Regions from separate parts of the Demequina muriae genome, predicted to be linked through region 1. Evidence: predicted binding sites of a transcription regulator. Region 1 holds the regulator's gene; each other region holds the start of a gene.
The links. The regulator HrcA, encoded in region 1, represses chaperone genes, less so after heat shock. The targets are predictions, from matches to a motif close to TTNGCACTCGNNNNNNNCGAGTGCNAA.
Positions count from the first base shown of each region.

Region 1 (9,768 bases):
CCTGCGCGTCAGCGGCAAGACGGGCGAGGGCGTGCCCGAGCTCCTCGACCGAGTGGTGCGCGACATCCCGCACCCCGTCGGCGACGCCGACGCGCCCACGCGCGCCATGATCTTCGACTCGGTCTATGACTCCTACCGTGGCGTCGTCACGTACGTCCGGGTGGTGGACGGCGACCTCAAGCCTCGCGAGAAGATCGCGATGATGTCCACGCTCGCCACCCACGACCTGCTCGAGATCGGCGTGATCTCCCCGGAGCCCACACCCACCAAGGGGCTCGGCGTCGGCGAGGTGGGCTACCTCATCACCGGCGTGAAGGACGTGCGCCTGTCCAAGGTCGGCGACACCGTGACGCGCGCGAAGGGCCGCGCCGAGACGTCGCTGGGCGGCTATCGCGACCCTCGCCCGATGGTCTATTCCGGGCTGTTCCCGCTCGACGGCTCGGACTTCCCGGTGCTGCGCGACGCCCTCGACAAGCTGCAGCTCAACGATGCCGCGCTCGTGTACGAGCCCGAGAGCTCGGTGGCGCTGGGCTTCGGCTTCCGCTGCGGCTACCTGGGACTGCTCCACCTCGAGATCGTGCGCGACCGGCTCGAGCGCGAGTTCAACCTCGACCTCATCTCCACGGCCCCGAACGTGGTCTACACGGTCAAGATGGAGGACGGCAAGGAGATCACGGTCACCAATCCGTCCGAGTTCCCGGGCGGCAAGATCGCCGAGGTCCGCGAGCCCATCGTGAAGGCCACGATCCTCGTCCCGAGCGAGTTCATCGGGTCGGTCATGGAGCTGTGCCAGGAGCGCAGGGGCCAGATGGGCACCATGAACTACATCAGCGAGACGCGCGTCGAGATGCACTACACGCTGCCGCTGGCCGAGATCGTGTTCGACTTCTTCGACCAGCTCAAGTCCCGCACCAAGGGCTACGCGAGCCTCGACTACGAGCCCGCGGGTGACGAGGCAGCCGATCTCGTCAAGGTCGACATCCTGCTGCAGAGCGAGCAGGTGGACGCGTTCAGCGCCATCGTCCACAAGGACGCGGCCTATGCCTACGGCGTGTCCATGGTGGGCAAGCTGAAGGACCTCATCGATCGCCAGCAGTTCGAGGTTCCCATCCAGGCGGCCATCGGTGCCCGGATCATCGCGCGCGAGACCATCCGCGCCATCCGCAAGGACGTGCTCGCCAAGTGCTACGGCGGCGACATCTCCCGCAAGCGCAAGCTGCTCGAGAAGCAGAAGGCGGGCAAGAAGCGCATGAAGAACATCGGTTCGGTCGAGGTGCCGCCCGAGGCGTTCATCGCCGCGCTGTCCACTTCTGACGACAGCGCCGCCAAGGGCAAGAAGAAGTAGCGGTGGGCGACGCCCTGTCCGCCCCCTCCCTGTCGCAGCACGAGGGCGGCAGGCGCGACTTCGGCGTGTACATCCACGTGCCGTTCTGTGCGGTGCGGTGCGGCTACTGCGACTTCAACACGTACGCGCCAGGCGAGAGCGAGTTCTCCTCGCGAGACGACTACGTGGGTGCGGCGCTGGGCGAGATGGCGCTCGCTCGCACCGTGATGGCAGGCGACGATCGCCCGGCACGCACCGTCTTCGTCGGCGGTGGCACCCCGACCATGCTCGATGCGGGCGCGCTCGCCGCCCTGCTCGACGGGGTGTGCGAGACCTGGGGCCTTGCCGCCGATGCCGAGGTCACCACCGAGGCCAACCCTGACTCGGTGACGCGCGAGTCCTTGTCAGCCCTCGCATCGGCCGGCTTCACGCGGGTGTCGTTCGGGATGCAGTCCGCAGTGCCGCACGTCCTGGCAACGCTGGAGCGCACCCACCGGCCCGAGAACGTCGAGCGCGCCATCACGTGGGCCAAGGAGGCCGGCCTCGCGACCAGCCTCGACCTCATCTACGGCACCCCGGGCGAGTCGCTCGCGGACTGGCACGCGAGCCTCGACGCAGCGATCGCGCTGGAGCCCGACCACGTCAGCGCCTACGCCCTGGTGATCGAGCCCGGCACCCGCATGGGCACCCAGCTGCGCAGGGGCGAGATCCAGGCGGTGGACCTCGACACCCAGGCGGACATGTACGAGGCGGCCGATGCGCGCCTGGCCCAGGCGGGATACGCCTGGTACGAGGTCTCGAACTGGGCACGGACACCTGCAGACGCGTGCCGCCACAATGTCGCGTACTGGACCAGCCAGGACTGGTGGGGGATCGGGCCGGGGGCGCACAGCTACCTGGGCCCGCGCATCGGCGCGGATGGCGCCGATGCGCCCGCCGAGCGGTGGTGGAACGTCAAGCTGCCGCGCGTCTACGCGCAGCGTCTGCACGCGGGGGAGAGTCCGGAGGCCGAGCGCGAACCGCTCAGCCCGGCGGATCTCGCTCTCGAATCGGTGATGCTCAGGGTGCGCCTCGCGCAGGGGATGCCCATCGGGGACCTCCCCGAGACGCGCACTCAGGCCGTGGCCGCTCTCGTGGCCGACGGGGTGCTCGACGGCCGGGCGGCCATCGCAGGCATGCTGCTGCTGACGCTGCGGGGCCGACTGCTCGCGGATGCCGCAGTGCGCGCGCTCACCTGAGACAAGCGCACCGCAGCGTCGGATCAGCGGATGAAGCGGATCGTGAAGCCGATCGGGTAGTACTCGCCGGCATTCGCCTTGACGCCCGCGATGATCGAGATGACGAGCGCGTAGATTCCGTAGGCGAACAGCGCGGGCAGCGTGATGAGGAACCCGACGGTGAAGGTCACCAGGCCGATCACGATGGCGGAGATGCCCACCACGAGCAGCGTGAGCTGCAGGTTCAGGTTCTGCTTGCCGTGGTAGTCCACGAGGGCGCTGCGCTCGCGATACAGCAGCCACACCACGAGGGGCGCGACGAACGCGAGGGTGCCAGCGCTGAGGATGATCGCGGCGGCGGCGATGATGTGGACCAGCATCGCCCAGGTGCGAGCCTCTGACTCGAGCATCGGGGCGACGGTGGGTCCGGACGGCTGCGGAGAGTAGCCGGTGGGAGGCGGCCCGTGGGGCTCGGGCGCGCTCGGCGGGGTGGGGGTGCTGGGGGGTGTGTTCTCGCTCATGTGACCAGAGTGGCAGAGACGGCAAGGGCCCGCCATCGGTCTGACGACCGATGACGGGCCCTGAATTCCGTCGGGGTAGACCCCTGAGAACTACTTGACGATCGGCAGCGTGAACGGGTACTTGTACGGCTTTCCGCTGTTCGCAGCCATGGCGCCCTGGATGCCGAACACCAGTGCGGCGATGATCGCGGCGATCCAGATGATCCATCCGATGAACGGGATGACCGAGATGATGTACGCGATCGAGATGAGGATGCCGAAGTTGAGGGCCTTCTTGCCCTCCTCGTCGGCGAACGGGCTCTGGTCCTTGCCGATGAGCCAGAAGATCAGCGGGCCGAGGAAGCCGGTGAAGACCGTCGCGTGTGCGAGGGTGGCCATCGTGTACGGGTTCTGGCCCTGCGGCTGTCCGCCCGCGGCGGGCTGCTCGGGGGGCGGGGGAGTCGTGCTGTCAGTCATGCTTGTCTCACCACTTTGATCTCGTAGGGGTACGTCGCTGGATGCCCTCGTCGCACGGAGCGGAATGCCTGGAGGCACAGCGCGACCGCGACGATGAGGATCACCAACTGGGCCAATGTACCGAGAAACGCCAGCAAAGGCACGAGTTCTCGGACGAGCGTGGCGACCACGAACCCGGCAAGTACCAGGAATCCGAAGTTTGTCGCAGTTGCGGCTTCGCGCGCGGCCCACGGTTCGCTCCTGCGTCGCGACACGTAGACGATCCACGGCACGAGCGGACCGGCCATCGCCCCCAGGTGCGCGACGCTCGCCAGCGCGGTGTCCCGGCCGGGGGTGGCGACGGCGTCTGCGGGCTCCCTCATGGGGCCACGCTACCGTCCAGAGGTCCGCGTTAGAATTGGCACTCGAACCAGTCGAGTGCCAACGCGAACGGGTCCCCAGGGGGAGGTGTGTGAAGTGAGTGAGGAACGCAGGCGCGCCGTGCTGCACGCGATCGTCGAGGGCTACGTGTCCACGTCCGAGCCCGTGGGGTCGAGGGCGCTGGCGGCGTCGTCGGTGCTGGGGGTGTCGTCGGCGACGATCCGCAACGACATGGCCGCTCTCGAGGAGGACGGGCTCATCGCCCAGCCGCACACGAGCGCAGGACGCATTCCCACCGACGCCGGCTACCGCTCTTTCGTCGACCACCTCGCCGCATCGGCGCTGCAGGACCCCCACAAGCGCGCCATCCAGACGTTCCTGTCCGATGCCGTCGACCTCAACGACGTCGTGGAGCGGTCGGTCCGCCTGCTGAGCCAGCTCACGCGCCAGGTTGCGGTGGTGCAGTACCCGAGCCTGCGCGAGTCCGCGGTGCGTCGGGTCGAACTGGTGAGGATCGGCACGGATCGCGCGCTGGTGGTCGTGGTCTCGGCCGATGCCAGGGTCGAGCAGTCCACGATCTCGCTCGGCGGCGAGACCCCCGACGAGGAGTTCGAGCGCGTCGCTCGCGAGATCAACGAGGCGTCTGTCGGGCACACCCCTGCGGCACTCCAGCGTTCGCTCGACGGCTGGGTGGCCCGCCCCTCCCAGGTGGCGTGGGCCCAGTCAGTCGCCGATGCGGTGGTCGCTGCGGCGCGCGGCGGCACCGTGGAGCGCGTGGTCTTCGCCGGCGCCGCTAACCTGGCACGTGCGGGTGCGGGCTTCGAGTCGGATGCGATCGGCTCGGTGCTCGACGCACTCGAGGAACAAGTGGTGCTGCTTCGGTTGTTGCACGAGATGGCTGCTGATGGCCACGACATCGCCGTGCGCATCGGCGCCGAGACCAAGAACGAGGCTTTGGCGCGCACATCGATCGTCGCTGCGGGCTACGGACCGGGCGGGGACGCGACGTCCCTGCTGGGGGCGCTTGGCCCCACCCGCATGGACTACCCAGGGACGATGGCCGCCGTGCGAGCCGTCGCCCGCTACCTCTCAAGAGTCGTGGAGAACGAGTGAAGGACTACTACGCCACCTTGGGCGTCTCGCGAGACGCCTCCGAGGCAGAGATCAAGAAGGCCTACCGCAAGCTCGCGCGCGAGCACCATCCTGACGTGGCGGGCCCCGATGCGGGCGACCACTTCAAGAACGTGGCTGCCGCCTACGAGGTCCTCGGCAACGCCGACAAGCGCGCGCAATACGACCGCGGCGTCGACCCTCGCTCCGCGTCGGGCGGCCAGAGCGGCCCGCAGGGATACGGTTTCGAGGACATCTTCGAGCAGTTCTTCGGCGGCTCCGGCGGTCCGTTCGGGGGAGCGCAGCAGCGTGGCCCGGCGTCGCGGACCCAGCGCGGCGGGGACACCTTGGTGCAGACCACCGTCACTCTCGAAGAGGCAGTGTTCGGCGTCACTCGAGAGGTGCAGGTCGACCTCGCCGACAGGTGCGAGACGTGTCAGGGCTCGTGCTGCGCACCGGGAACGTCTCCCGAGACCTGCCGGCAGTGCAACGGCGCGGGCATGATTCAGCGCACCGCGCGATCGCTGCTCGGACCGGTCATGACGACGTCACCGTGCCCCGGCTGCGGCGGCTACGGCACGATCATCCGTCAGCCCTGCGCCGACTGCTCGGGCCAAGGACGCACGCACTCGCGTCACACGATCTCCGTCGACATCCCGGCGGGCGTCGAGACGGGCACGCGGATCCGGCTTCCGAACCGCGGCGACGCGGGCACGGGCGGCGGGTCCAAGGGCGACCTGTACATCGAGATCCGCGAGAAGCAGCACCCCACGTTCGAGCGGCGCGGGGACGACCTGCACTGCACGGTCGAGGTGCCGATGACCGCCGCGGCGCTGGGCGCAACCATGGGCGTCGACACCTTCGACGGCGAGCAGCAGATCGACGTCAGGCCCGGAACGCATGCCGGCTCGACCGTACGGCTGCGAGGTCTCGGTGTGGGCCGCCTCCAGCGCGGCAGCCGCGGCGACCTGTTCGTGCACCTCGACATCCAGACGCCAGAGGACCTGGACGACGAGCAGCGCGACCTGATGCGTCGTCTCGCCGAGCTGCGAGGCGAGGAGATGCCCGAGGCGACGCTCGCGCCCATCGGCGGCGGCGTGTTCTCGCGACTGCGCGACGCGTTCAAGCCTCGCTGACGCCGCCATGAGCGCCCCGGTGTTCCTCAGCGACGCGGCGGCCGATGCGCGCCCCGGCGACGTGATCGCCGTCACCGGTGATGAGGCGCGGCATGCGGTGACGGTTCAGCGCCGAGCCCCAGGCGAGACCGTCGACGTCGTCGACGGTGCGGGACGACGTGCCCGCGGCGTGATCGCCGAGACGAGCGCCGACCAGATGCGCGTGCGCGTGGAATCGGTGTCCAGCGACGATGACCCCGAGGTGGTGCTGGTGCAGGCGCTGGCGAAGGGCGGCCGCGACGAGCAGGCCGTCGAGGCCGCGATCGAGCTCGGGGCCACCCGCATCGTCCCGTGGGCCGCGTCCCGCTGCATCGTGCAATGGCGCGGGGCGAAAGCGGACAAGGCGCGGGGGAGATGGCAGTCGCTCGTCGTCGCCGCGACCAAGCAGTCGCGACGTGCGCTCGTCGCGACGGTGGACCCGCAGGTCTCGTCCGCTGAACTCGCTCGGCTCGTGCGCGATGCCGTGGCGCGCGGGGAGCGGGTACTGGTGCTGCACGAGTCGGCGACCGCCGGCCTCGCCACGCTGGCGTGGGACGGTTCGGCCCCGACGGTGTGGTTGGTGGTGGGGCCTGAGGGCGGCATCTCCGACGGCGAGCTCGCCGCGCTCACGGACGCGGGCGCCGAGGCCGTGGTGCTCGGGCCCCACGTGCTGCGCGCGTCGACGGCCGGTCCCGCCGCTCTCGCGGCGCTCGCGGTGGCCCGCGGCACCTGGCCCGGCGCCGACGGGTCCGACGACCAGGCCGACGGGGGCCTACGCTAGCCATATGAGTGACGACTGCCTGTTCTGCACGATCATCGCCGGTGACATTCCCGGCGACATGGTTCTCGAGACCGAGCGCGTGGTGGCCTTCCGAGACATCGCGCCCAAGGCGCCGGTGCATGTGCTGGTGGTGCCCCGCGCCCATGTGCCGAATGTCGCCGCCGCCGCCCGCGAGATCCCTGAGGTGCTCGCTGAGATGGCAGAGGTCGCACAGCGGATCGCGGACGCCGAATGCGGCGGGCAGTTCCGGTGGATCTTCAACACCGGCGCGCGCGCTGGCCAGAGCGTCTTCCACGTGCACGGTCACGTGATCGGCGGGGGCGAGCTCGATTGGAACCCCGCGTGAGCCCGAACCGCATCGTGGTGGTCGACGACTCGGCCGAGATGACCGATCTGATGGGCAGCGGCGACGCCGTCATGAAGGAGATCGAGCGAGCCTTCGAGGACGTCGACTTCCACGTGCGGGGCAACGAGATCACGCTGACCGGGGATCCCGCCCAGGTCGCTGCGGCCGCCACGGCGATCGAGGAGCTGCGCTCCGTGCGCTCGGCTGGCGTCCCGTTGACGCCGGAAGTCGCCCGCGAGTCGACTCGCATGCTGAGCGCGGCGCGTGGCGTCGCTGCGGCCGCGGCGGGGGCCGGGGACACGGGTACGGTGGGCACTTCAGGAGACGCTGTCGCGAGCCGCCCCGTCGACGTGCTGTCGCGGTCGATCCTGTCCAGCCGGGGCCGCACGATCCGGCCCAAGACGCACGGCCAGGCCGAGTACGTGAGGGCGATCGAGACGCACACCGTGACGTTCGGCATCGGCCCGGCCGGCACCGGCAAGACGTACCTCGCCATGGCGCAGGCCGTGGCTGCGCTCCAGGCAAAGAAGGTCAACCGCATCGTGCTCACCAGGCCGGCGGTCGAGGCGGGGGAGCGGCTGGGGTTCCTGCCCGGGGGTCTCAACGAGAAGATCGACCCGTACCTGCGTCCCCTGTACGACGCGCTGCACGACATGGTGGACCCCGAGTCCATCCCGCGCCTGATGGAGGCGGGGTCGATCGAGGTGGCGCCGCTGGCATACATGCGCGGTCGCACGCTCAACGACGCGTTCGTGATCCTCGACGAGGCCCAGAACACCACTCGCGAGCAGATGAAGATGTTCCTCACCCGCCTGGGCTTCGGCTCGACGATGGTGGTGACCGGAGACGTGACGCAGGTCGACCTCCCCGGCGGCACCCAGTCCGGACTGCGCGCCTCGCGAGAGATCCTCGATGGGATCGACGACATCGCGTTCTGCGAACTCAACGCGGACGACGTGGTGCGACACCGGCTGGTGAGCGACATCATCACGGCGTACGCCAAGCTCGACGAGCGCAACGCACCGCGCGGCGGCGGCCAGCACCGACGCTTCGGCCACCAAGGGGGTTCCGCATGATCGACGTCAACAACGAGACGGACGTGAGCGTCGACGAGGTCGAGTTCGCCGAGCTCGCCACGTACGTCCTGAATGAGATGCACGTCGCCGACGGCGCGGAGCTCGCGATCCTGTTCGTCGACGAGGCCGCGATGGAGCAGCTGCATCTGCAGTGGATGGATGAGCCGGGACCCACTGATGTGCTCAGCTTCCCCATGGACGAGCTGCGTCCAGGCACGGCCGATGCGCCCACGCCGGCGGGGCTTCTCGGCGACATCGTCGTCTGTCCCACGGTCGCGGCACGTCAGGCCGCGACGGCCGGCCACACCCCCGAAGAGGAGATGCTCCTGCTCACCACCCACGGCATTCTGCACCTGCTCGGCTACGACCACGCCGAGCCAGAGGAGGAGAAGGAGATGTTCGCACTGCAGCGACGTCTGCTGCTCACCTTCCTCGCGGGACGTGCCTGACATGGGAGACGACGCGACCACCGCCGAGACGCACCGGAGCGGTTTCGCCTGCTTCGTGGGGCGCCCCAACGTCGGCAAGTCGACGCTGACCAACGCGCTCGTAGGCGAGAAGGTCGCGATCATGTCCTCGCGCCCGCAGACCACCCGGCGCGCCATCAGAGGCGTCCTCACTCGTGACGACGCGCAGCTGATCCTCGTGGACACCCCCGGACTCCACCGGCCGCGCACCCTGCTCGGTGAACGCCTCAACGACGTGGTCCGCGAGACCTTCAACGAGGTCGACGTCATCGGCTTCTGCCTGCCTGCCGACGAGAAGATCGGCCCGGGCGACAAGTGGATCGCTCGCGAGCTCAGCGAGGCGCGTGCTCCCGTCATCGCGATCGTCACCAAGGTCGACTCCGTGCCGAAGGCCCGCGTGGCCGAGCACCTCATGGCCGTGTCCGAGCTCGCCGACTGGGCCGAGGTCATCCCGGTGAGCGCGGTGGAGGACATTCAGGTGGATGTGCTCGCCGACCTGCTCGTCAAGTACCTGCCCAAGGGGCCGCCGCTGTACATCGACGGCGAAATCACCGACGAGCCCGAGGACGTGCGCGTCGCCGAGCTGATCCGTGAGGCCGCCCTGGAGGGAGTGCACGACGAGCTGCCGCACTCGATCGCGGTGATGATCGAGGAGATGGTGGAGCCCGACTCCCCGGAGGCCACCAAGGACGTGCTCGAGATTCGCGCCCAGCTGTTCGTTGAGCGTGACTCGCAGAAGGGCATCATCATCGGCCACAAGGGCGAACGGCTGCGCGACGTGGGTGCGACCGCCCGTGCGGGCATCGAGCGACTGCTCGGCCGTCGCGTCTACCTGGACCTGCATGTCAAGGTCGCCAAGGAGTGGCAGCGCGACCCCAAGCAGCTGGGCCGCATGGGCTTCTGACGTGACCGACTACTCGCGAGAGGATGCGTTCGAGGCGCTCGGTGCCGCACGT
Region 1 is NZ_JAUHQA010000001.1:2,316,740-2,326,507, forward strand. It holds gene lepA (translation elongation factor 4) at 1-1,345, shown strand, start outside; gene hemW (radical SAM family heme chaperone HemW) at 1,348-2,562, shown strand; gene QQX02_RS10875 (DUF4870 domain-containing protein) at 2,586-3,062, opposite strand; gene QQX02_RS10880 (DUF4870 domain-containing protein) at 3,153-3,518, opposite strand; gene QQX02_RS10885 (magnetosome magnetite crystal formation protein family) at 3,515-3,880, opposite strand; gene hrcA (heat-inducible transcriptional repressor HrcA) at 3,975-4,991, shown strand; gene dnaJ (molecular chaperone DnaJ) at 4,988-6,124, shown strand; gene QQX02_RS10900 (16S rRNA (uracil(1498)-N(3))-methyltransferase) at 6,132-6,923, shown strand; gene QQX02_RS10905 (histidine triad nucleotide-binding protein) at 6,928-7,269, shown strand; gene QQX02_RS10910 (PhoH family protein) at 7,308-8,345, shown strand; gene ybeY (rRNA maturation RNase YbeY) at 8,342-8,794, shown strand; gene era (GTPase Era) at 8,796-9,716, shown strand; gene QQX02_RS10925 (hypothetical protein) at 9,718-9,768, shown strand, end outside.

Region 2 (9,768 bases), 610 kb from region 1:
GCGGGACGACGCTCCGCAGCCGTCGGCATCGGTGCCGCCACCGTGGTGGCGGCACTGCTCGTGTCCGTGGCCTGGTGGCCCGCGGCGCAGAAGAACGCCGGCGAGCGGATCGAGACGGCACCGTCCGTCACCCCGTCGCCTGCCGCATCGGCCGCTGCGAGCCCCACGCCGTCGCCGCCTCCGCCCGACCTCGCGTGGGGCCCCACCGCAGACGAGTGGGACGCCGCGCTCGAGACTGCCAGGGCGCTGCCGCTCGAGGAGGCCGCGGGCCAGGTCATCGTGGCATCGATCGCATCCCCCTCACCGGAGGCGACGGAGGACCTGGTGGCCTCACTGGCTCTGGGCGGCGTGATCGTCATGGCGGACGCTGTCACCGACGTGGACGGGGTCCGGGCGCTGACAGGCGCCGCTCAGGCAGGCGCCGACTCCGGGGCTCGTGACTGGGGCGCGATCGTGGGGGTCGATCAGGAGGGAGGCGCGGTGGCGCGCCTCCGCGGGCTGATGCCCGACCTGCCGAGCTTCATGGCCGCCGGCGCCGCGAGCGACAAGGCCTCGGTGCGAGGCGTGTACGCCCAGGCGGCCGTCGACATGCACGCGATGGGTTTCACTGTCGACTTCGCCCCGGTGGCCGATGCGACGGTGGGGCTGGCGGACCCGACCATCAGGGCGCGCTCGGCGGGCTCTGACCCTGAGCGGGTGTCCGCGACCGTGGGCGCGGCGCTCGCGGGCTTCGTCGACGGCGGGGTGGTGCCCGTGGTCAAGCACTTCCCGGGTCACGGGTCGGTGACGCAGGACTCGCACGACGAGCTGCCGGTGCAGCAGGTATCGCTCGCGGACCTCGAGGCACGCGACATGGCCCCGTTCGCGTCGGCGATCGAGGCGGGTGCCCCCGCCGTCATGATGGCCCACATTGCCTTGCCGGAATGGGGGGACGGTCCCGCGTCCCTCGAGCCCGCTGCGTATGAATACCTGCGCGAGGTGCTGGGCTTCGAGGGCGTCGCGATGACCGATGCGCTCAACATGGGTGCGATCCAGGACACTCACAGCTCGGGGCAGGCTGCGGTCGCGGCTCTCGCGGCGGGCGCCGACCTGCTGCTGATGCCGCCTGATCCGCGCGTGGCACGGGACGCCATCGTGGCGGCCGTGGACAGGGGAGAGGTGCCGCGTGAGCGCCTGGACGAGGCCGCGGCGCGGATGATCCTGCTGTCGCGCTGGCAGTCGGCGATCGAGCCCGAGGCCGATGAGGGCCGCGACTACGCCCGCGAGTTGTCCGCCGCGGGCGCGACCGTCGCGGCGCGCGACTGCTCGGCGCCCTTCGTGGGAGAGACGGTCACCATTGCGGGAGGGTGGGACGGCGACCGCGCCGCGCTCGCCGCAGCGCTGGAGGCACGCGGCGTGACCGTGGGGGACGAGGGCACGCGCATCGTCCTCATGGGAGGCGATGAGTCGAGCGCCAGCGCCGACGTCGTGGTCGCGATGGCCGGGCCGTGGGGCCTCAGCGCCTCCGAGGCGACGGTGTACGTGGGGCTGTACGGCCGCAGCGTCGGCGCGCTCGCCGGGCTGGCCGATGTGCTGGTGGGCGACGTCGAGCCGCTCGGCGAATGGCCGGTCGACGTCGACGTGCCCTTCGACGTGTGCTGACCGCTCCCGTCACTGCTGCGCGAGCGGTTCCGCCAGCAGCGCAGTGCGTCGTCCCGCGACCCGGGTGACGATCACGGTCAGACGCACTGACCCCTGGAGTCTCAGCTGCGGTCGAAGCTGCTCCGGCGTGACATCCACGCCCCGCTTCTTGATGTCGACCGTGCCGACATCGCGCGCACGGAGCGCGGCGGCCAGCGGCTTGACCTTGAACGGCATCGACTCGAGGATGCGATAGCCGCGGACGAACGGGCTCCCGAGGGGAGAGTCGGAGGTGAGGTACGCAATGGTCGGGTCAAGGAGGTGCGTGCCGGTGAGGTGCGCCAGCTCGCCGACCAGCCCGGCCCTGATCACCGCGCCGTCGGGCTCGTACACGTAGTCGCCGAGCGCTCCGGCGTCGGCGCGGTCGGTGGTGCCGGCGAGCCGATGCGCACCGTCCGCTCCGATCACCAGGGCGGTGTGCCCGGGCTCCTGCGCCAGCGGTCCGCACCACAGCGCCGCCTCCACCACGGAGCCATCAACGCTGACCCACTGGGCCTCCACGCCGGTCGGCACGTGCGAGTGGTCGATCGCGGGCCCCACCTTGACCCCGAGCGCCGGGAAGCGCTCCCGGAGCGCGAGCACGTCGTCGAGCGGGGGAGCGTAGTCGCGGGGGTCGTGGCGGCGACCGCGGGCGGTCCTGCGGGCGGGGTCCGCGAAGACCCCGTCGGCCTCGATCTGGGGCGCGAGGGTCATCGCGTCCCCGAGCACCACGCGAGCCCGATCCCAGTGGCGCAGGTTGTGGTCGGCGATGAGCGCGGTCGCCTCATCGATCTCGAATGCCGTGACCTCGAGCCCCATGGCCGCGAGCGCCATCGCATCGGCGCCGATTCCTGCGGTGAGATCGTGAACGCGCCGCACGCCCGCATCGCGGAAGCGGCGCGCATGCTCGGCCGCGACCTGCAGGCGCGTGGCCTGCTCCAGGCCGTCCTGAGTGAACAGCATCCCTGAGGCGAAGTCGCCGAACTTGGCCGCCGCATCGGCCCGCAGGCGCGATTGGGTGAGCGCGGCTGCCACCAGGCCGGGGTCGGCGCCGTGGGCGCGCAGTTCGGCTCCCAGGGTGATCGCGCGCGCGCCGTCGTAGGGTGGGAGGGAGTCGATGAGTGCGCGGCCCTCGGGTGACACGAGCAGGCGTGCGGAGACGGCGTCCATGGGTCGATCCTGTCACGCTCCACTTCGCGCCCAGCGAACGCCCGCAGAGTTAGCACTCACCAGGTGCGAGTGCTAATCTGACAGTGCTCCGAACGGAGTACGTGGCACCCGATCCGCACCTTGACCCCCGCGACGGCAGGGAGCGATGAGGGCCGCGATCCACGTATCGAACTTGGATGAATGGAAGGTGAGGTCCGCAGTGTCGGTCTCTATCAAGCCTCTTGAGGACAAGGTCGTGGTGAAGCCGGCAGAAGCCGAGCAGACCACCGCCTCCGGCCTCGTGATCCCGGACGCCGCCAAGGAGAAGCCCCAGGAGGGTGAAGTCCTCGCGGTGGGCCCGGGTCGTGTCGATGACAACGGCAACCGCATTCCGATCGACGTCGCGGTGGGTGACAAGGTCATCTACAGCAAGTACGGCGGCACCGAGGTCAAGTACGGCGGCCAGGATGTTCTCATCCTGTCGGCGCGCGACCTGCTGGGCGTCGTGTCTTAAGCGACAGCAAAGAGCGAAGGCCCCGGGGAGAACCCCGGGGCCTTTTCTCATGTCCGGCCGATGCGCGGGCCGGCCGGCTAGCTCGCCTGCTTGAGGCGCCCGGCCAGGATCGCGTGTCGCTCGTCCTCGCTGAGGCCACCCCAGACGCCGAACGGCTCGCGCGCGTTCAGGGAGCGCTCGCGGCAGGTGTCGAGCACAGGACAGCGCTGGCAGTACTCCTTGGCGGCCTCGGCTCGCCGTCGCCGCGCGGCACCGCGTTCGCCCTCGGGGTGAAAGAAGAGATCCGTGTCTGCCTCGCGGCACGCGCCTTCGTATTGCCACTCCCACTGGTCCTGCGTGGGGGGTGGCAACTTCGCGATGGTGTCCATCTCGCTCCCTACGTTGGGTCGTGTCTCCATCACCGGCTCGTCGTTGAGCCGAACGCGACTAGTGCAATCACCGTAATCCGGACGAATCGGAAACGTCAATACCCGATAACGAAAAGATAACGATGCGCCCGTTACCTCCATTCATACTCCCGTGGTGGCCGATTGGCTAGTCCCGAGTGACGGACGAGGGGATGAATGCTCGGTGACGAGTGATCGCCCGGCTGGGGCGTGGCGCGATGCGCCCGACCGTGTGCGCGCCGGGCCCGGGGTCGGGCCGTAGACTTTGCCCATGGCGAGCGCTGATCACGACCCCTTCGGTTTCACTGGACTCACCTACGACGACGTGCTGCTGCTGCCGGGCCAGAGCGACGTCATCCCGTCCGAGGTGAACACGTCGACGCGTCTGACGCGCGACATCCGCATCGAGATCCCCCTGCTGAGTGCGGCGATGGACACCGTCACCGAGGCGCGCATGGCGATCGCGATGGCGCGCCACGGCGGGATCGGGGTGCTGCACCGCAACCTGTCGATCGCCGACCAGGCGCACCAGGTCGAGATCGTCAAGCGTTCGGAGTCGGGCATGATCTCGGACCCGGTGACGGTGGGCCCGGAGGCGACGCTCGCCGAGCTCGACGCGCTGTGCGGGAAGTACCGCGTGTCCGGACTGCCCGTCGTGGACGAGGACCGCACGCTGCTGGGCATCATCACCAACCGCGACCTGCGGTTCGTGAACCCGCGCGAGTTCGAGTCGCGCCAGGTCCGCGACGTCATGACGCCCATGCCTCTCATCACCGGTCGCGAGGGCATGAGCAACGATGAGGCCGCCGAGCTGCTGGGCGTGCACAAGATCGAGAAGCTGCCGTTGGTCGATGACTCGGGGCGGCTGACCGGACTCATCACGGTCAAGGACTTCGTCAAGACCGAGCGCTATCCCAAGGCCACCAAGGACGAGCACGGTCGGCTGCGCGTCGCCGCCGCGGTCGGGTTCTTCGGCGACGCCTGGGAGCGGGCGGTCGCGCTCGTCGAGGCGGGCGTCGACGCGCTCGTCGTCGACACCGCGCACGGTCACGCGCAGGCGATGATCGACATGATCGCCCGGCTCAAGTCGGATCCGGCCACCTCACACGTGCAGGTGATCGGCGGCAACGTCGCGACCCGCGAGGGCGCCCAGGCGCTGGTGGACGCCGGCGTCGACGCCGTCAAGGTGGGCGTGGGCCCGGGCTCGATCTGCACCACGCGGGTGGTCGCCGGTGTGGGAGTGCCGCAGATCACCGCCGTCTACGAGGCCTACAAGGCCGCCGGCCCCGCGGGCGTGCCCGTCATCGCCGACGGCGGACTGCAGTACTCGGGCGACATCGCCAAGGCGCTCGTCGCCGGCGCGGAGTCCGTGATGCTGGGCTCGCTGTTCGCCGGCTGCACCGAGGCTCCGGGCGACCTGGTGCTCGTGAGCGGCAAGCAGTACAAGAGCTATCGCGGCATGGGCTCCATGGGAGCGATGGCCTCGCGTGGCCGCGTCTCGTACTCCAAGGACCGCTACTTCCAGTCGGATGCCCCCAGTGATGACGACCTGATCCCCGAGGGCATCGAGGGCCGTGTGCCGTTCAAGGGCAACCTCGGCGACGTCGCGCGTCAGCTCGTGGGCGGTCTGGGTCAGTCGATGTTCTACGTCGGCGCGCGCAGCATCGACGAGCTGCGCGAGCGCGGCAAGTTCGTGCGCATCACGCCGGCGGGGCTCAAGGAGTCCCACCCTCATGACATCCAGATGACGGTCGCGGCCCCCAACTACCAGGGCCGCTCCTAGTGTCAGCGCGCTAGCCGGTGGAGATCACCTGGCAGGCGCTCGCCATCCTCGCGGTCGTCGCCCTGGTCGCAGGCTGCCTCGACACGCTCGCGGGCGGTGGGGGACTGATCACGGTCCCCGCACTGCTGCTCGCCGGCGTGCCGCCGCTGCAGGCACTCGGCACCAACAAGCTGCAGGCTCCCGCGGGTACGGGCATGGCCACGTACCAGGTGATTCGTCGGCACGGGGTGCGGTGGGCGGACGTCAGGTGGCCCATGCTGTGGGCCTTCCTGGGCTCCGTGCTCGGCACCATCGCCATCCTGTTCGTCCCCGTGGCGTCCCTCGAGGTGGTCATCCCCGTGGTGCTGGCGCTCATCGCGGCGTACTTCCTGTTCGTCCCGCGCTCTCATCAGCCACCGCCGGAGCCGCGGATGAGCGCCGCCACCTACGACGCGACGCTGGTGCCCGCGATCGGTGCCTACGACGGAGCGTTCGGGCCGGGCACCGGTTCGCTCTACGCACTCTCGGGCGTCGCGCTGCGCGCGCTGCCGCTCAGGCGTTCCACCGCCATCGCCAAGACCCTCAACTTCGCCACCAACGTGGCCTCTCTCGTCGTGTTCATCGTCGCCGGCCAAGTGCTGTGGCTCGTGGGCGGGGTGATGATCGTGGGTCAGCTCATCGGCGCGTACATCGGCTCGCACATCCTGCTGCGGGTGCACCCCATGGTGCTGCGGGTGCTGATCGTGGTGGTGTCGCTCACGATGCTGTGGCGCGTGCTGGTCTCCTGACCCGCGCTTCCAGCGCTCGCCGCGCTCTGGGAGTGCACCAGGGCACGTTCCCGGGCCTCAACGTGCCGCCGTGCACTCGTGGGGCGCGCAGGGCTCAGGGGTAGAGGCCCCGCAGCTCGTGCGCCTCGATCACCCGTCGCACGGCCAGCGCCGTCGCGGCCTGCCGGTAGGACATGTGATGCACCCCGGAGTACTCGACCACGTCGTGCCACGCGCGGGTGAGCCGCTCCTCGAGACGGTCCTTCACCTGACGTTCGGTCCATTGGTACGCCTGGTTCGCCTGCGCCCACTCGAAGTACGAGACGATCACTCCGCCGGCGTTCGCGAGGATGTCGGGCACGATCAGCACGTCCGTCTCCGCGAGGATCGCGTCCGCGCCTGCCGTCGTGGGGCCGTTCGCGCCCTCGACGATGATGGAGGCGCGCACCCTGTCAGCGTTCGCCGCGGTGATGACCCCTTCCACGGCAGCAGGCACCAGGACGTCGACATCAAGCGTCACGAGACTGGCGGGGTCGATCTGCTCGGCCCCGTCGAAGTCCGCCACGCTCCCCGTCTCGTCGGCGTGCGCGCCCAGCCGCTGGACGTCCAGGCCCTCGTCGGACCACACGGCGCCGTCCACGTCGCTGATGGCCTGCACCCGCACGCCCGCGTCGGCGAGGAACCGGGCCGCCCCGCGCCCCACCTTGCCGAATCCTTGGATGGCGGCCGTCGCGCCCTCGGGGTCGATGCCGCGCAGCGACATCGCCATGAGCGCGATGTGCGCGACCCCGCGTGACGTGGCGGTGGCCCGGCCCAGTGACCCGCCAAGGCTGATGGGCTTGCCGGTCACCACGCCGGGGACGGTGTGTCCCACGGAGGCGGAGTAGGTGTCCATGATCCACGCCATGGTCTGCTCGTCCGTGCCGACGTCGGGCGCTGGGATGTCGATCTCTGGCCCGATGATCGGCAGGATCTCGGACGTGTAGCGACGCGTGACGCGCTCGAGCTCGGCCTGGGAGTGGTCGCGCGGCTCGATGGCCACGCCGCCCTTCGCGCCGCCGTAGGGAAGGTTCACGAGAGCGCACTTCCACGTCATCCACATCGCGAGTGCGCGCACCTCGTCGAGGTCGACCGCGGTCGAGAACCGCAGGCCGCCCTTGGCGGGGCCGCGGGAGAAGTTGTGCTGCACCCGGAAGCCCTCGTACACGGCGGTGCTGCCGTCGTCCCTGCGCAGGGGGACCGACACCGCCATCTCGCGGCGACTGGTGGCCAGCATCCGGTGCACTCCGGCTTCGCACCCGAGATGTGCGACGGCCTCCGCCAGTTGCGCCTTCGCGTCGACGAGCGGTCCGTGGTTGGTGTCTGTGGGCGTCATTGCCACCTCCTGAGGCTTGGCTCCCACGCTATCCCGGGGTGCGGCTCGAGGACGTCAGGCGCCCAGCGACATGGTCGCTAGAACAGTGCCTCGTCGCCCTCGCGCGGCGGGGCGGATGCGGGGGCCACGGGCGGCTGGGGAGCCTCGGGGCGGCTCCGGCGTTCGGGGGCGCCCTGCGCTGCGGGCGTGCCGGCGGAGGTGGCCGATGCGGGCTCAGCTGAGGGAGTCAGGTCGAGCGGCACAGCGGTGTCGTCTGCATGAGCAGCCAGCGCCACGGGCCACTCGGGCCGCGGCAGGTCATCCGTGCGGCCCCGCGACTTGAGCCACGCGGCGAAGCCCACCGCCCAGTCGCGGTGCGCCGACTTCTGCTGATCGTGCAGCGCGTCGAGGTCGACCTCGCGGATGGTCGGGTAGGCGGCGGCCAGCGCGTGCACGAGGTCCAGCGTCGCGAGCACGTCGGCGTCCGCGGCGTGAAGGTCGTCAGCGACGACCGGCACCGCGTACAGCGTGCACAGGTCGATGAGCTTGCGCTTGCCCTTGCGGAAGCGGTCCAGGTGGCGGTCGAGAACGTACGGATCGACGATGGGCCGTACGCCCGCGGGCACACGCGAGGCGAGCGACGGCAGATCGTGACGGGCGAGTTCGGCCTCGAGGATCGAAAGGTCGTACTGGACGTTGAAGCCCACCACGGGCACCCCGGCGACCAGCGCCTCGGCGAGCGCCGTCGCGATCTCCTCGAGCGCATCGGCCGGCTGGACGCCTTCCGCGCGTGCGCGCTCGGTGGTGATGCCGTGGACCTCGGTGGCGCGCTCGGGGATCTCGACGCCCGGATCGATGAGCCAGTCCCGCGCGCTGACCTCGTCGCCCGTCCGCGTGATGATCGCGGCGGACACGATGCGGTCCCGTTCGGTCGAGATGCCGGTGGTCTCGGTGTCGAATCCCACCATGGTCGCGTCTATCCAGCTCATGCCCACACTCTCCCACGCTCGACTGACACCAGGGGCCGATAGGCTGGTCCGGTGAGCAACGAGATCGAAATCGGACGCGGCAAGCGTGGACGCCGCGCGTACTCCTTCGACGACATCGCGGTGGTGCCGTCGCGGCGCACGCGCGACCCCAGGCAGGTGAGCCTGAGCTGGCAGATCGACGCGTTCCAGTTCGACATCCCCGTGATCGCGGCGCCCATGGACTCCGTGACGAGCCCGGCGACCGCCATCCAGCTGGGCAAGCTGGGTGGATTGGGAGTGCTCGACCTCGAGGGGCTGTGGACGCGCTACGAGGATCCCGAGCCGCTGCTCAAGCAGATCGCGGGCTACGAGCCTGCCGATGCCACCGCCCGTCTCCAGGAGATCTACAGTGAGCCCATCAAGGACGAGCTCATCACCGCGCGACTCCAGGAGATCCGTGCGGCCGGCGTCCCCGTGGCCGGAGCCCTGAGCCCGCAGCGCACGCAGGAGCACTACGAGACCGTGCTCAAGGCGGGCGTGGACCTGTTCGTGATCCGCGGCACCACGGTGAGCGCCGAGCACGTCTCGAGCGACGCCGAGCCCCTCAACCTCAAGAAGTTCATCTACGACCTCGATGTGCCGGTCATCGTGGGCGGAGCGGCGACGTACCAGGCAGCGCTGCACCTGATGCGCACGGGAGCGGCGGGCGTGCTCGTGGGCTTCGGCGGCGGGTCGGCGCAGCGCACGCGCACCACGCTGGGCATCCATGCTCCGCTGGCGACCGCGGTGTCCGACGTCGCGGCCGCGCGGCGCGACTATCTCGATGAGTCCGGCGGGCGATACGTCCACGTGATCGCGGACGGCGGGCTGGGCCGCTCCGGCGACCTGGTCAAGGCGTTCGCGTGCGGGGCCGATGCGGTGATGATCGGAGCGGCGCTCGCGCGGTCGTCCGACGCGCCCGGCGGCGGCTTCCACTGGGGCCAGGAGGCGTACCACGACGAGCTTCCCCGCGGAGAGCGCGTCGAGGTCGGCACGGCCGGCACCCTGGAGGAGATCCTCAACGGACCCGGCCACCGTGCCGACGGCACCACCAACATCATGGGCGCGCTGCGACGCTCGATGGCGACCACGGGCTACTCGGATCTCAAGGAGTTCCAGCGCGTCGACATCGTCGTGTCTCCGTACCACCCGGCTTGAGCGCGGGCGGCA
Region 2 is NZ_JAUHQA010000001.1:1,711,739-1,721,506, forward strand. It holds gene QQX02_RS08105 (glycoside hydrolase family 3 N-terminal domain-containing protein) at 1-1,641, shown strand, start outside; gene QQX02_RS08110 (THUMP-like domain-containing protein) at 1,651-2,829, opposite strand; gene groES (co-chaperone GroES) at 3,029-3,322, shown strand; gene QQX02_RS08120 (WhiB family transcriptional regulator) at 3,400-3,690, opposite strand; gene guaB (IMP dehydrogenase) at 3,980-5,491, shown strand; gene QQX02_RS08130 (TSUP family transporter) at 5,509-6,258, shown strand; gene QQX02_RS08135 (Glu/Leu/Phe/Val family dehydrogenase) at 6,353-7,612, opposite strand; gene QQX02_RS08140 (exonuclease domain-containing protein) at 7,690-8,580, opposite strand; gene QQX02_RS08145 (GuaB3 family IMP dehydrogenase-related protein) at 8,632-9,756, shown strand.
Region 2: groES (co-chaperone GroES) is a predicted target of HrcA. The motif match lies at 2,879-2,905, and genes of this name have one in related genera.

Region 3 (9,768 bases), 1.4 Mb from region 1:
GCGTAGGACTGGAACACCATGGCGATGTCGCGGTCCTTGGGCTGAACGTGGGTGACCTCGCGGTCGCCGACCCAGATGCTGCCGGCGTCGATGTCCTCGAGACCTGCGAGCATGCGCAGGGAGGTGGACTTTCCGCAACCGGAGGGGCCGACGAGAACGAGGAACTCGCCGTCAGCGATCTGGAGGTCGAGCTTGTCGACCGCGGGCCGCTCGGTGCCCGGATAGATCCGCGACGCCTTGTCGTAAGTAACAGTGGCCATGGTGATGGTCCCTTCACTGGCAGGTACGTGCCAGACGATCCGTGGTGAAGAGTGCCGATGTGGTGTCCACAGTGACACTGCCCGCTGCAACGATGCGGCGGGTGCCTCCATCCTGCCACAGGGGTCGCGCCGCTCCAACCCTGGGGAAGGTAAGTTGAGTCCATGGCGGGGGTGAAACGCGACACTGGCGAAGAGATCGGCGGCTACACCGTCCTGGATACGCTCGGGCGGGGTGGCTCAGGCGCGGTCTACCGTGTGCGCGACGGCGCGGGCAACGATGCTGCGCTCAAGCTCGTCGACGCGCGGCACGACGAGGTGGCCGCACGCCGGCTCGAGCGCGAGGTGCATGCGCTGCAGTCCCTTCGGCACCCCGCCGTCCCACGCATCCTCGACGCCGAGCTGGAGGGCGACGAGACCTTCGTGGTCTTCGAGTACATCCCCGGCGTGAGTCTGTGGCAGCACGTCCAGGATCACGGCCCGATCGTGGGCGAGGCGCTCGCCGACTTCGCCGATCGCACCGCATCCGCGCTCGAGGCCGTGCACGCGGCGGGGGTCGTGCACCGCGACGTCACGCCGTCGAACATCATGATCAGCCCCGAGGGCCCTGTCCTCATCGACTTCGGCCTGTCCCATCAGGAGCACGACGAGCGGCTCACGCGCGACGGGCTGGTCTCCGGCACCGCTGGATACGTCGCCCCCGAGGTCATCGACGGCGCGGAGCCGGGCCCGATCGCGGACCGGTGGTCGTGGGCGGCGTCGGTGGCGTACGCGTTGACCGGGGCCGCGCCCTTCGGCTCCGGCACCGGCGCCATCTCGCGGACCCTCTCGGCCGACGTCAGCATCCCCGACGCACCAGGCGCCGATGCGCTGAGGGCCGCGCTGGGCCGCGACATCGGGGCGCGTCCCAGTCCGCGTGAGGTCGTCTCCGCGCTGCGTGGCGCCACGACGGTGCTGCCTCGCTCCAGCGAGCAGCTCGCTCCGACGGCGGTCGCGCCAGGATTGGCGGCGACGTCGGTGATGCCCGCCGACGGCTCATGGAATCTGGCGAGCGCGGACCCGTCCGCGACCCTGACGGCGACTCCCGGCAGCCCCGTCAGCAGCGAGGACCTGCGCCTGAGCGGCGACTCGGCCGACTGGGACGTGCGCGACGCCGGCGATGGCGAGGACGACCACGAGGGGGACACCGCGCCGGCCACGGGCGAGGTGCCGCTGGAGCGTGCCCCGCGGCACCCGATCATGACCCTTGCGTGGATGCTCGCGATCGCCGCATCGGCCGCCTTGGCGCCGTTCGTGGCCGCCGCCGCGCTGGTGCTGGTGGCCGTCGTGGTGCGCGCTGTGCAGCGGCGGGCGTTCGGCCTGCACGTGGCGCGGCAGCGCCGCGGCGAACGACGCGGTGACGCGGCCCTGTACACGCTGGGCCTCCCGTGGCACCTGCTGCGCTCCCTGGGCGAGACCCTTCCGGCCGCGGCGGTCGCGATCGCCGCCGGCGGCGGGGTGACCGCGCTGTGCTGGTGGATCGTCGGCGAGGAGTGGCTGGCGCCCGCATCGGCCGAGACCGAGACGTGGGGGCATGCCGGGGCGCTCGCGGTCGGAGCCGTGGTCATGGCGGGGGTGCTGTGGTGGGGTCCGTGGATGGAGATGACGCGTGAGGGCGGCCGGCGCGTGGCGTCGGCGCTCGCGCCCACCCGCGGCGTCGCCGTCGCCTGGACGCTCGTCGGACTCGCGGCACTGGGAGTGGTGGTGCTCGCGGTGTACCTGGATGCGCCACCGTGGTGGTGGCCCGCTCCTGAACTGCTCGTCTAGCAGGAGGCAGGCGGGGAACAGAGGGCTCGTGCGGTACGTTGGCGAGTCGATGCGACCGCGAGCTCACGAGGCCGTGGCGCGTCCATCTCCGGAGGGTGCGATGGCAGCGAGGGAACGGTTCGGCGCGGTGCAGCCGTGGCTCAGCCTGGTGGTGCGGCTCGGCATGGCAGGGATTCTCATCGCCGCCGCGCTCCCCAAACTCGTCGACATTCCCCAATCCATCCGGGCGGTGCGCGCCTACCGGCTGCTACCCGAGGCCGTGGTTCCCTTCACGGGGACCATGCTGCCGTTCGTCGAGCTGGCACTCGCGCTGCTGCTGCTGGTGGGGGCCTTCACTCGGCTCGCGTCCATCGTGTGGCTGGTGATGATGGCCGCCTTCCTCACCGGCGTGATCTGGGCCTGGGCGACCGGGCTGACGATCGACTGCGGCTGCTTCGGTGGTGGCGGCGAGGTCGCGGAGGGGGAGACCAACTACCCCGTCCACCTGCTTGAACGGCTGGGGTTCATCGCGTTGGGCACCTACCTCGCGATCTGGCCGCGGAGCCGCTTCTCCGTGGACGGCTGGCTCGCGCCTCAACCTCTGCCTCAGCCCGCACCTTAGAATTCTCACTCAACCGAGACCAGGAAGAAGACTCATGGCCAAGAACAAAGAGACCGGCACGAACGACAAGGTGGCCGCAGCGCGCAAGCAGGCGCAGCAGCAGGTCAAGGCGCAGGAGCGTCGCACCGTGGCGCTGATCGTGGCCGGCGTCGCAGTCGTCGCCCTGATCTTCGGCGGCATCGTGTGGTACATCATTCAGCAGGCATCGGTGCCTGACCTGGAGTCCGGCGACGCGGTCGCACCCGTGGGCGCCGACGAGACCGGCGGCATCCTCATCGGGATGGATGGTGCAGCGGGCGGCGAGGCGCCTGAGGACGCGCCCCGCCTCGACATCTACGAGGACTTCATGTGCCCCGTGTGCGGTCAGTTCGAGGAGATCAACAAGGACGACATCGACGCGATGCGCGAGGCCGGCGACATCCAGCTGTACGTCCACCCGATCTCGATCCTCGACCACTATTCGCAGGGCAGCAACTTTTCGACCCGCGCCGCCAACGCCGCCGCGACGGTCGCCGACGCCGCTCCCGAGCAGATCGTGCCGTTCATGAGCGCGATGTACCAAAACCAGCCCGCCGAGGGCACCACGGGCCTCAGCGACGAGCAGATCGAGCAGATCGCGATCGATGCCGGCGTGCCCGAGGACGTGGCGGGGACGCTTGCCGACGGCCGCTTCACGAAGTGGGTCATCGCGGCCACCGACCGCTCGTCCCAGGACGGCGTGCCCGGCACGCCCGCGGTGATGGTCGATCGCGTGATGCTCGACCAGGCTGAGGTCCCGTACTTCCAGCCCGGCGCTCTCCGGTCGCACATCGAGGGCCTGTAGCACCACCCGCATTCGAAGCCCCGCCAGCATCGCTGGCGGGGCTTCGTTGCGTCTGAGCGCAGAGAGGTCACCGGTATCCTGCTGTGACGGCGTGCAGGCACGCCGCAGGCTGGCATGGCGCAATTGGTAGCGCACCTGTCTTGTAAACAGGGGGTTGCGGGTTCGAGTCCCGCTGCCAGCTCCACCGCGACTCCGTCCGAGACGCGCTCCGCGTCCCGGTGCCCTCGATCCTCACCGTGCTCTCGCCACCGTGCTCGATCCCTCCAGCACCGGACTGAAATCGATACCTCAGCCCTACTGAAACCGATGCCTCAGCACGAAAGTGTGAGGTCTCCGACATTCACGCGCCGGACATGGCCGAAACGGACATATGAGAGGGATCCGACACCGAGAGCAGAATCCGACACGTGTCGGACTTAATCGTTATCGAAGCCGCGCGTGGACTCCGCGGTGGCGTTCGACACGCAGCTGAGGCGAGAGTCCGTCCTGCTAACGTGCTCTTCGACAACAATTGTGGCGGAAGTTTCGTCGATCCGACAGAAACCCGCGTCATAATCATTCCGCGCTCCCCTCTCACGAAGTGCCGTGCGTCACACAGAACGTTTCGTGCGACGCAAGATCACAGTCAGTCGCTGGGGGGAGCCCCGGGGGATCCACCCCCGGGGCGGCCAGCATGGTTCACGAATGGGGATTAGAAGATGGCAACCAAGAAGCACAACAAGCGCAAGTTCGCCGCACTGGCACTGGCCCTGGTCGGCGTCGCCGGCCTGTCGGTGGCCTCCGCTGCGACGCTGACCGTCGACGCTGCCAATGAGGTCGCGATCGGCACCGACACGTTCGCCGCCTGCGACACCGACGGCGTCACCGTCGACTACACCTACGCACAGGTCGGCACCGACTTCGAGATCGCGGACCTCACCGTCGGCGCGATCGACACCGGCTGCAACGGCGAGCCCATCTCGGTGGTTCTCGAGAACACGGCGGGCACCGAGCTCGCCTCCGTCTCGGGCTCCGTGGCCGCGGGCGCCTACACCGCAGATGTCTCCGCGGACGCGATCGACATCGCGACCGACCTCGGCGACGTCGTCGTCATCATCGGCTAGCAGACCGTCGCAGAAGACGGGCTCTGATGGCAGCCATGCTCGACGCCAGTACCGACGCCACTCGTGTGCGTCGGTACTGGCGCGTGCTGGTGCAGGGCCTCTCATGGGTCCTCCTCGCCATCGCCGTCTATGCTCTGTGGCCCGCGTCGTTGGGTGGCGGCACCTCGCTCGTGATCGTCTCGGGCCAGTCGATGGAACCCACGTACTCGTCGGGCGATCTCGTGGTGGCGCGCAAGGGTGACCCGCAGATCGGGGACGTCATCATCTACGCCCCTGAGGACCTGGGAGGCGCCCAGGTGGTTCACCGCATCATCGGTGGTGACGCCGCCTCGGGGTGGGTGCTCCAGGGCGACAACAACGACTTCATCGACCCCTTCTATCCCGCGGGCGCCGAGGTGCGCGGGATCGTGCACCTGCACGTCCCGAACGCCGGCGTCGTCACCATGTGGCTGCTCAACCCGCTGCTGTGGTGCGGCGTCATCCTGCTCGCGATGGTGATTGCGCTGTGGCCGTCTGCGGGCGACGAGGACGACGACGAGCCTGAGGACGGCGCAGAGGACGGCGCGGACGACGAGGCGGCAGACCAGGCAGCGCCGGTGACGCTCAACGACGCGAAGACGAGCGGCGCGTGATGCGCAGAATCCTGGCAGCGGCCACCGCGATCCTCGCGATGGCGGTGGGTCTCAGCGTCACGTCGGCGAGCGCCGCGCAGATGCCGGTGTTCGCCGGCCTGCAGACCTCATTCGCCGACGCATCGGCATGCGCCCCCGCGAACGAAGGCGGCGTGCCCGTCGTGAAGACGACCGCGTCGAGCTCGGGCTCTGCGTCAGCGGTGGCCCTGAGCGGCATTCCTGCCGGATGCCACGATCTTAGCCTCGAGGTGTTCGTTCACGACGCGTCGGGGACGATCATCGCCTCGGGCGCTGGCACGGCCGCAGGCAGCTTGGCGATCGGGGTCGGGACGTACGCCACCACCTCAGTCGCCACAGTGATCGCGCGCATCGGCGGCTGGATCTTCCCGACGGAATGGACCGCGCCGCCTCCCGCCACAGGCCCAGCGGCCACCTGCCAGGCGATCAACCCGGGCGGCCAGGTCAGAGACACGGCGACGTGCTCCGTGACCCTGTCGCCGAACGGGGGCCCGCCATGGGGCCACCAGGGCTCGCAGCTGTGGAACTTCACCTTCAATGTCACGTGGGACACGCAGCCGCCCAACAGCAACTGGACGTGGCGCGTCACCTTCGACCTGGCGCAGCCGCCATTCCCGGGATTCACGCCGCAGTGGGTGGGCACCTACAGCAACTCCGGGATCGGCCTCGCGCCCGGCTACTCGTGCGCTCAGCTGCCCACGCTGACCATGCAGAGCACGTCGCAGAACGTGTGGGGCGGAACGCTCGAGATCTCGGACGGCCCGGCTCCGGGCTACTTCTCCGGTCAGAGCTTCTGCAACTAGCTCGGCTCGCCCCACCGAATGGGACGTGCGCCTTGCTGCTCCAAGAGCGTGTTCACCTGCGAGAACGGCCGTGAGCCGAAGAATCCACGCGAGGCGCTGAGCGGGCTCGGGTGGGCGCTCGCGACCTGCGGCACGCCGTCGAGCATCGGAGCGAGCGACTGGGCGTCGCGTCCCCAGAGGACCGCCACGAGCGGTGCCGGCCTCTCCGCCAGCACCCGGATCGCGTGCTCGGTCACCTCCTCCCACCCGCGACGGCGGTGTGAGCCGGCAGCGCCGGGCGAGACGGTCAGCACCCGGTTGAGCAGCATCACGCCCTGATCGGCCCAGTGAGAGAGGTCGCCGTCGGTCAGGGTCTCACCCGTGTCCTGCTGGAGTTCGCGAGCGATGTTGACCAGTGACCGCGGCATCGGCCTGCCCGGCGCGACTGAGAAGCTGAGGCCGACCGCGTCGCCCGGCGTCGGGTAGGGGTCCTGCCCGACGACCAGCACGCGCACCTCGGCGAGCGGAGCCTCGAACGCCCGGAGGACTGCGTGTGCGTCGGGGAGGTAGCCTCGGTCAGCGGCGATCTCGTTCCTCAAGAAGTCGCCGATGCGTGCGAGACGCGGTGCCACGGGCGCCAGGGCCTCGGCCCAGTCGCCCGCGACCTGAGTGCGCCACGCCTCCGACATACGCGTCACTGTAGCGACGTGCTCGCGGCCGATGCGTCTGAATGACATCTGTGTAGTTCGCCGGTAGTCTGATGGACACGTCAACGAGCAGGAGGAGGCCGCCCATGGGTGAAGTCGCACGCGTGGATGACGCGCCAGTCGTCGACCAGCTGTCCGAGCGCGACGCCGAGATCCTCCGCTTCGAACGCAAGTGGTGGAAGTTCGCAGGTGCCAAGGAAGACGCCATCCGCGACATGTTCGGCATGAGCAGCACGCAGTACTACCAGGTGCTGGGCGCGCTGATCGACGATCAGGCCGCGTTGGCGTTCGACCCGATGCTCGTGAAGCGACTGCGCCGCATGCGGTCGGCCCGCCAGCGCGGACGCGCCACGCGCGCGTTCGATGCGGCCGCGCTTCGCTAGAGTGACCCCGTGCCCCAGCAATATGAGCGCGACGAGTTCGACGAGATAGCCGCCGAGGGCGGCCCCGTCGGCGTGCACCGCGCCCCCCGCCCATGGTGGACCCGCGTGCTCCCGCCGCTCCTGGCCTTCATCATCGCCGGCGCCGTCGCCTTCGGCATCGCCACACTGCTCTGGAACCGGGACATCGTGGGAGGGGCTGACCCATCGCCCACTCCGACCGTCACCGTGGCTCCCACGGACGAGCCGTCCGGCACGCCGAGCCCCACGGCCACTGCTCAGCCGCCCGTCGAGTCTGAGGCCCCGGAGCCTTCTCCCACGCCGAGCGAGACGGAGGAACCCGAGCCCGCGATCCTGTTCGACGCACAGGTGCACGTGCGCAACGGGGCCGGCGTTCAGGGCCTGGCAGGCGACCAGCAGGCGATTCTGGTGGACGGCGGCTACACCAACACCGAGGCGAACAACATTTCGTCGAGCCTGATCCCAGACGACGCGAACATCGTGATCTACTCCGAGGAGCGGCTGGCCGACACGGCCGCTGACGTCGCGGAGCGACTGGGCATCGACCGGGTCGAGATGGATGACACCCCTGGCGGTGCGGAGATCGAAGTGCTGCTCGCGTCAGAACCGGGCGCCTGACCTCCTCCCCGCTGCCACGAGTAGCCTCGCCGCCGCGCGCCCGACTGGGTGAGCGCATCGGCGCTATGCCTCACGCGAAACCGCCGGGGCAGGGTTTGCACTCGGAGGGGGAGAGTGCCAGAATCGCACTTAGCACTCTCGACATGAGAGTGCTAAAAATCGGCTCCCGGGTCGAGGTGCAGGTTCGTGGCGTGAAGGGAACGCTTCGAGCGGCATCGTCCGTCGCGGGCGACTCGGAGCCACCACGCATCGAAAGAGGACTACTGACCCATGGCAAAGATTATTGCCTTCGATGAGGAGGCCCGCCGCGGCATGGAGCGGGGCATGAATGCCCTCGCCGACGCCGTCAAGGTGACCCTCGGCCCCAAGGGCCGCAACGTCGTGCTTGAGAAGAAGTGGGGAGCCCCCACGATCACCAACGACGGCGTCTCGATCGCCAAGGAGATCGAGCTCGAGGAGCCGTTCGAGAAGATCGGTGCCGAGCTCGTCAAGGAGGTCGCCAAGAAGACGGACGACGTCGCTGGCGACGGCACCACCACCGCCACCGTGCTCGCTCAGGCGCTCGTCCGCGAGGGCCTGCGCAACGTCTCGGCCGGCGCCAACCCGATCGCACTCAAGAAGGGCATCGAGAAGGCGGTCGCGGCCGTGACCGAGGAGCTTCTCGCTTCCGCTGTGGAGATCGAGACCAAGGAGCAGATCGCGGCCACCGCCGGCATCTCCGCCGGTGACCCCGACATTGGCAACCTCATCGCCGAGGCGATGGACAAGGTTGGCAAGGAAGGCGTCATCACCGTCGAGGAGGCCTACCAGTTCGGACTCGAGCTGGAGCTGACCGAGGGCATGCGCTTCGACAAGGGCTACCTCAACCCGTACTTCGTCACTGACGCCGAGCGCCAGGAAGCCGTGCTCGAGGATTCCTACGTGCTGCTGGTCGAGTCGAAGATCTCGTCGCTCAAGGACCTGCTGCCCATCCTCGAGAAGACGATGCAGGCGGGCAAGCCGCTCACCATCGTCGCCGAGGACGTGGATGGCGAGGCCCTCGCGGCGCTCGTGGTCAACAAGCTGCGCGGCAACCTCAAGGTCGTCGCCGTCAAGGCTCCCGGCTTTGGCGACCGCCGCAAGGCGATGCTGCAGGACATGGCGGTCCTTACGGGCGGCCAGGTCATCTCGGAGTCCGTCGGCCTGTCGCTGGAGAGCGCTGGTCTCGACATGCTCGGCCAGGCCCGCAAGGTCGTCGTCACCAAGGACGACACGACCATGGTGGACGGCGCTGGTGCAGAGGACCAGGTCGAGGGGCGGGTCAACCAGATCCGCGCCGAGATCGAGAACTCGGACTCGGACTACGACCGTGAGAAGCTCCAGGAGCGTCTCGCCAAGCTCGCCGGCGGCGTCGCCGTCATCAAGGCGGGCGCGGCCACCGAGGTCGAGCTCAAGGAGCGCAAGCACCGCATCGAGGACGCCGTGCGCAACGCCAAGGCGGCTGTCGAAGAGGGCATCGTCGCCGGTGGTGGCGTGGCCCTGATTCAGGCAGGCACCAAGGCGCTCGCCGGCCTGCACCTCGAGGGTGACGAGGCCACCGGTGTTCGCATCGTGGAGCTCGCCATCACCGCACCGCTGCGCCAGATCGCCGTGAACGCCGGCCTCGAGGGCGGCGTCGTGGTCGAGAAGGTCAAGGGACTGCCGATCGGTCACGGCCTCAACGCCGCGACCGGCGTCTACGAGGACCTGCTCGCTGCGGGCGTCAACGACCCGGTCAAGGTCACGCGGTCTGCTCTGCAGAACGCCGCGTCGATCGCCGGCCTGTTCCTGACCACCGAGGTGGTCGTCGCGGACAAGCCCGAGCCGGAGCCGTCAATGCCCTCCGGCGGCGGCGACATGGGCGGCATGGGCTTCTAAGCTCGTCCGCACGCGCTGTACTCGAAGGCCCCCGGGAGCGATCCCGGGGGCCTTCGTGCGTCTGGCGTGAGGCCAGGCGGCCGATGCGCGGCACACGGATGGTTGACGCCCGCGGGTGCCCTCT
Region 3 is NZ_JAUHQA010000001.1:905,865-915,632, reverse strand. It holds gene QQX02_RS04230 (ABC transporter ATP-binding protein) at 1-260, opposite strand, end outside; gene QQX02_RS04225 (serine/threonine-protein kinase) at 423-2,063, shown strand; gene QQX02_RS04220 (MauE/DoxX family redox-associated membrane protein) at 2,164-2,664, shown strand; gene QQX02_RS04215 (DsbA family protein) at 2,699-3,487, shown strand; tRNA gene QQX02_RS04210 (tRNA-Thr) at 3,596-3,671, shown strand; gene QQX02_RS04205 (hypothetical protein) at 4,186-4,590, shown strand; gene QQX02_RS04200 (signal peptidase I) at 4,617-5,222, shown strand; gene QQX02_RS04195 (hypothetical protein) at 5,219-6,043, shown strand; gene QQX02_RS04190 (uracil-DNA glycosylase) at 6,040-6,711, opposite strand; gene QQX02_RS04185 (DUF3263 domain-containing protein) at 6,816-7,112, shown strand; gene QQX02_RS04180 (LytR C-terminal domain-containing protein) at 7,122-7,748, shown strand; gene groL (chaperonin GroEL) at 8,019-9,644, shown strand.
Region 3: groL (chaperonin GroEL) is a predicted target of HrcA. The motif match lies at 7,878-7,904, and genes of this name have one in related genera.